Regions from separate parts of the Nosocomiicoccus massiliensis genome, predicted to be linked through region 2. Evidence: riboswitches for the same ligand, from Rfam matches in the RefSeq annotation. Region 2 holds a riboswitch; each other region holds the start of a gene.
What was found. Region 2 has a riboswitch for thiamine pyrophosphate ahead of CJ229_RS07175 (hydroxyethylthiazole kinase). Riboswitches for the same ligand answer to the same signal wherever they lie in the genome.

Region 1 (2,208 bases), 230 kb from region 2:
ATAAATCATCACGAACTTCTGCGACAATGTTTTTAATGTCGTATTTATCGATATGTACGACGATATCCTCGATAACATCTTGAGGTAATGTTTCTTGTAATGTTTTAAATTCAAAATCTAATGGGTGGTGCACGAATGCACCGTTAAAGTTAACGATTGGTGTGTTTAATCGTAACTCTTTATAGTAAGGAACTGACGCACGATACGGTCGCCCCGTAGTAATCATGACGTAGTGTCCTTGTCTTTTTAATTCTTGAACGACACGATTTGTATAGTCTCCAATTGTATTTTCATCAGTGAGTAACGTGCCGTCTAAATCTAAACATATAAGATACGGTTTCATGAAAATCATCCTTTCGACTACTTTAATAATAGCATTATTATTCACTAGTTGTTTAATATTTGTTATATTGAATATACGATAATATATGCGAGGTGACAGAATATGGATAAAGCAATGGAAGAAAGCATGCTCGGTGCGTTAGAAAACGTTATTGACCCAGAGCTCGGTATAGATATTGTAAACTTAGGTTTAGTTTACGGTGTGTTTTTAGATGAAGATGGTAATGCGGGTGTTGAAATGACACTTACGTCAATGGGGTGCCCGATGGGTCCAGAGATTGTACAAATGGTTGAAGAATCATTATTAGAATTACCGGAAGTTAAAAACGTGAACGTTCAAATTGTTTGGAATCCACCTTGGACAAAAGATAATATGTCACGTTATGCGAAGATCGCTTTAGGTGTATCATAATATTTAAGCGCTCAACATTATGTTGAGCGCTTTTTAATTTCTAAAAGAGAGTTGATAGGAAAGTGTGTTTACAATATACTATTAATTGCTATGAATCATAAGGGGTGCATAATTGCTGAGATTATACCCTTGAACCTGTTGAGGTAATTCTCGCGAAGGAATATGATACGCGATTGATTCATAAGTAAACTTTTAGGAAGTGTATTTATGACAAGATCTAATGACAAGCTCGTCGTAATGATGGAAATTGCGATATTAGCTGCATTAAGTATGGGAATCGACTGGATCGATTCTGCATTCAAAATTGGGCCGTACAGCTTTAGTTTTTCAATGGTACCAATTTTAATTCTTGCGATTAGACGTGGAGTCGGCGCAGGGGTGCTCGGAGGTTTAATCTGGGCGATTTTACAAATTGTAACAGGAGATGCGGCAGGGAACTACATACATCCGGTACAATTTATTTTAGAATATCCACTCGCATTCGGTATTCTCGGAGTTGCTGGAGTGGCATCTAAGTATAGAAACTTAGTATCAATTGTTGCATTTTCATTTTTAGCGATTCTGTTACGTTACACGATGCACTTTTTTGCAGGGTGGATTTTCTGGGGGATTTACGCACCAGAAGGCCAACCAGCTTGGTTATATAGCTTAATTGCTAATGGTACAACGTTCTTAATTAATACGACAGTATGTATAGCAATTGTTATTATTTTATACTCAGTCGCAAAGCGATTATTTGTACCAGAAGAAAGATAAAAAATACCAGTCGAACTTAAAAAGTTCGGCTGGTTTTTTATTTTAACGTAAATTAGATTTACATGAACGACTTTTATTTTTCGTTGACGTTTAGATTCTTTTTGTTCATGAAATGATTAAGATGTTTACATAAAGTCATTTTGCGTGAACGCGTGCTTCATCTTGTTAACGAATAGGTAAAATGCATGAACGAAATAGAGTTCTCGTTAACAGAAAAACGAATTGCGGGTCAAGTCTTAAATATTGTGTAAAATAAAAAATCTCTCTGTTATTCTTTAGCTTCCACGAACGCGCTCACTTTTCTATTTGTTTCTTTATAGGCTTCATTCGCATCAAGAAGAAGTGCGCCAATTAAACGAAATGCAGACTCGATATTTGGAAATACTCTAACAACGCGCTCACGACGTCTTAACTCACTATTTAGTCGTTCGAGTGCGTTTGTACTTTTTAAAAACTTTTGTCTAGCCGCTGGACACATTAAACATTGAATCGCATCGTCAAATCCACTTTCTAAAATTTCTACCGCGTGATTAAATCTTGGATCCTCTGATACAAAGTCTAAAAACTTCTCTTTTGCTTCTCGTGCATGTTGGGGTGTTGTCGTATGAAAAATCTCTCTCAATAATTGACGCGCAACAGTTGAACCTTTTTTAGGCATTACATTCGTAATGTTTCTTAAGAAATGGACTGTGCATCTT
Region 2 (2,208 bases):
TTTTCAGAGTATGTAAAAGATAGCCGAGTGACGTTCGTACCGACAGTCGTCGATGATATCGATGTAATAGAAAAGACGTATATCATACATGCAGATGAAAAATACGAAGTCGATATCGTACACTTATGTATCGGTCAGTTGCCTCAAACGGATATTTATAATTTAAAAGAAATTGACAAATATATCGCAACACCGTTTCCGATAGAACGCAATAGTGAGGTGTTATTAAACGCGAAATCTGTCGGAGTGATTGGGACAAACTTAACGTCACTCGATATTATTATGTATTTACATCACAATAACTATAAAAACGATATTTTAGTGACGTCACGAAGTGGCACAGTGCCCTTCATTAGAGGAAATGAAGCGGAAGTCGATATCGACGTAGAAGCGCTAAAACAAAATAGAGACATCACGATTCAAACAATCGTCGATATATTTAAAGAAGAAACGAAGAAGCAAGGTATAGATTTTCATCTTTTAACAGAGCTCAATGACATGCCGGTCCTCGATTCTCTCACATATCAACTCGAACATTTAGATACGCTCGGTGTAGTTCAACAAATCGCTGAAGCAATGTCAGAAGTACTTCGAGAAGTGTGGAATCATTTGTCCATAGAGGATAAAAAGTACTACATTAAGCATATAAAAGGGACGCACGGCCAATTAACGGGACCATTTCCGAAAATGACAGCTGAAAAAATCGTAGAACTAATTGAAGCAGGACAATTAACTTACGTATCGGGAGTAAAAGATATTAGTTATGATGACGAGTTTGTTATCAACTCTGAAGATGGTAGTTATTCAGCAGACGTTATGGTGAGTGCGGTCGGTCCAAACTTAAGTGGCGAAAATTTAGCCGATGAAAACAACGCTTCACCTTTAGTGAAGACGCTTATTGAAAAGGGGATTCTACAAGTCGACGAGCTTGGCGGTATAAAGATTACATACCCCGAGTTTTCGGTAATCTCTAAAGCTGGTGTGTTAGATACTATGAAATTATACGGGAACTTAGTATCTACAACGCACATCAATAACTCTGGTGTGAACTTAATATTAAAGAAAATACCGCATTCGATTGACAAAATTATCCAATGAATGACGACTGATGTGTTATACTAAAGAAAATAATATAGACATTTCGGGGTGCTACTTTTGTGGCTGAGATTATACCCATTGAACCTGTACAGATAATGCTGGCGTAGGTAACAAATGTTTAGGGCTTCTTTGAGCACTCCGAAATTATGAAAATAATTAAGGAGTGCTTTTTTTGTTTGATTTTAAACCGGGGTTTCCGCTTCAATCGAGCCCGCTCGTGAACTGTATTACGAATCAGATTTCTATAGAAATGATCGCAAACAGTTTACTCTATGTCGGTGCAAAACCGATTATGGCCGCTCATATCGAAGAACAAGATGAAGTAATTCAAGCCGTAGACGCATTGTTTATTAACTTAGCGCGCCTACCACACAATGAAGCGACACATTTAGTACATGCAGCGAAGCGTGCGAATTCTCATAAAAAGCGAGTCGTTGTTGATTTAGTCGGATACGGCGTCAGTCAGTTTAGAAATAGTATTGGTGACGCACTTGTTGATCTTAAGCCGGCAGTAGTAAAAGGCAATATGTCTGAAATGCGTGCTTTTTGTAAACTGAAGAGCCATGGCCGAGGGGTAGATGCTGGTGAAGAGGATACGAAAGCGGACCGTTTAGAGGAATTAATCGACGCGTTAAAAGATAAAACACTAGAGCATGAAAACACAGTCTTCTTAGCGACAGGTCCAGTCGATATTATCGTCAGTAAAGATCATGTAGTAAAACTATCGAATGGCGTCGAATATAACGGTCAATTTACTGGAACTGGAGACACGGTCGGTGCGCTTATAGCTGCGAATTTAGGTAGTGGTCTTCATCCTGTAGACGCATGTATTAACGGAGTCAGTTATTTTAACATTTGCGGTGAAGTCGCAGCAGAGAAAAGTCGTGGTCTTAACGAATTTAGATTTCATTTATTAAACGAGTTATCTCTATTAAAAGATACAGATTGGACGAAAGAAGTTAAAGGAGAATACGTATGACATTCGATTTAAGTTTATATTTAGTGACAGGACGCTATGATTATAGCGATGATGAGTTTTTATCGATCATTGAAGAAGCGTGCAAAAATGGGGTCACGATCGTACAACTACGAGAAAAAGAGTTAACGACA
Region 3 (2,208 bases), 750 kb from region 2:
ATTTTGTATGTCCTTAAATACTCTTGAGTGTTTAAGTCTAGAGTAGATCAGTACTGCGATAATTCCACCAATGATTGTCGCGCCGACGAATCTCGGCGTATATAAGAACCAAACTGCATTTGAGTCTAGGTCCATAAAGAATTGCATAATAGGTACGGATACAATCGATCCGATGATTCCTGTTCCAACGAATTCCCCGAACCATGCTCCAAATATGGATTTTGTGAATTTGTAACATAATCCGGCTAAAATCGCACCAAATAAAGCGCCTGTTATAGCAAGTGGCGGAATGTTAAAGATAAACATTCTTAAAATTGCTGTGACGAGTGCGATTAGAGTGACATAAAATGTACCAAATGTGGCAAATATAATGTTAAATACTGTTGACATAGGTGCCATACCTTCGATTCTAATCACTGAAGATAATACAGTGTTTAATGCTATACATATTGAAATGATTGTCAGTTTCTTTGTCGACAATTAAAGTTGCACCCATTCTTCTTGTTTATATGACATATCAAAGAATAAGTACTCGAATCTGACACTCATATAAAATGCGTTTAACATTCTTTCTTTTTGGTCGTCGTTTGCTTTATCGTATAATTTGTCGCAAAGATCGATATGTCTTTCTGTTAAGTTGTTGAACTCGTCTGTCACGTACGTATCGATCCAGCTTTGGTAGATCGGTACTGGAGACTTATGTTTCACTAATTCAGCACCGATATCTTGGTATAACCAAGGGCAAGGTAACATCCCCGCAACCGCAACGCCAATGTAGTCTTCAGACTCTACAATTTGTCTATACATATGAGCGATGTAGTGATCAGCTGTCGGCGCAACTTCTGTGTTGTCAAATTCTTCATCCGAAATATTTTGATCTTTAAAGAAATCTTCACGAACAGCGATTTCTCCTGCTTCTAAATCTTCTCTGTTACGCGTCATAATATCTTTAATTTCTTTATCTTCTGCGCGATCTGCAATTTCACCAAATAGGCGAGAGAAGTGGATTAAGTAATAGCCATCTTGTATTAGATAATATCTAAATGATTCATCGCTTAACGTACCGTCAGCTAACCCTGTTACGAACGGATGCGTGTGGCTACCATCCCAGAATTTCTTTGATAATTCGCGAGCTTTCTCACTAAACTTCATAAAATAATTCTCCTTTTATTTGCACAAAAAAAGCTCCGTTAGAGGAGGCTTGTGAAATAAACACATGCAAAATAAGCATGCATATACACAACACCTACGCTAGCATTACCTAGATCAGGTTGTGGGTCAGGTCTTATCTTTCTCAGCCGAAGCTCCCCATGTGCTTAATATTTGATTACAACCGAAGTATACTATACTTTTTACATTTTGTCTTATAAATATAAAAAGATGAAAAATTATTGACAATTTAAAATAGAGCGTTTAATATAATAATTACTTATTCGTAAAAGTAAAAGTAGTTGTTGTAGCAGTCAGAAAACATGTGGTAGATGCGAACATGTACAATGCTATTTTGAATTGGGCGAATAATGTTTAACTAAATATTGATAAGAAAAGCAATTAAGGTGGCACCGCGAAATAATATCGTCCTTACGAATATTATTACGTGGTGCTTTTTTGATTGAATGAGTGAACAGTTTTACTGTTAATATAGGTGGCACCGCGCATTTTGCGTCCTTTTTTAGGATTCAAATTGCGCGTTTTTTTATAAGGAGAGTGATGACAGTGTTATTAAATAATTATTGTGAGTTTAAATTTAAGCGATGGCGTCATCGTGATAAATCTAAATAATATTAAAAATAAGGAGATTATAATAATGAATATTAACACAATAAATAAAATTCAAACTGAAGCAGATAACAATGGATTTTTTGGAGAATATGGCGGTGCATTTGTACCTGAAGAATTAAAAGCGGCTATGACAGAATTAAAAGAAGTGTACAACGAATTAAAACATGATGAATCATTCCAAGAGGAATTTAATTATTATTTAAAAGAATACTCAAGTCGTGAAACACCACTGACATACGCTGAAAATTTAACGAGAACACTTGGCGGCGCTAAAATTTATTTAAAGCGTGAAGACTTAAACCATACAGGTGCTCATAAAATTAACAATGCGATTGGGCAAGCGTTAATTGCACAACGAATGGGTAAAAAACGACTCGTTGCTGAAACAGGTGCTGGACAACACGGAGTTGCAAGTGCAACTGTCGC

Region 1: linked by a shared signal. The riboswitch ahead of thiT (energy-coupled thiamine transporter ThiT) and the one ahead of CJ229_RS07175 (hydroxyethylthiazole kinase) in region 2 are both predicted to bind thiamine pyrophosphate.
Region 3: linked by a shared signal. The riboswitch ahead of tenA (thiaminase II) and the one ahead of CJ229_RS07175 (hydroxyethylthiazole kinase) in region 2 are both predicted to bind thiamine pyrophosphate.

The regions. Positions count from the first base shown of each region.
Region 1 is NZ_CP136964.1:1,601,417-1,603,624, forward strand. It holds gene CJ229_RS08395 (Cof-type HAD-IIB family hydrolase) at 1-343, opposite strand, end outside; gene CJ229_RS08400 (metal-sulfur cluster assembly factor) at 446-754, shown strand; TPP riboswitch at 845-932, shown strand; gene thiT (energy-coupled thiamine transporter ThiT) at 962-1,510, shown strand; gene CJ229_RS08410 (IS256 family transposase) at 1,779-2,208, opposite strand, start outside.
Region 2 is NZ_CP136964.1:1,366,974-1,369,181, forward strand. It holds gene CJ229_RS07170 (FAD/NAD(P)-binding protein) at 1-1,098, shown strand, start outside; TPP riboswitch at 1,133-1,227, shown strand; gene CJ229_RS07175 (hydroxyethylthiazole kinase) at 1,271-2,077, shown strand; gene thiE (thiamine phosphate synthase) at 2,074-2,208, shown strand, end outside.
Region 3 is NZ_CP136964.1:438,117-440,324, reverse strand. It holds gene thiW (energy coupling factor transporter S component ThiW) at 1-480, opposite strand, end outside; gene tenA (thiaminase II) at 481-1,152, opposite strand; TPP riboswitch at 1,226-1,321, opposite strand; gene trpB (tryptophan synthase subunit beta) at 1,823-2,208, shown strand, end outside.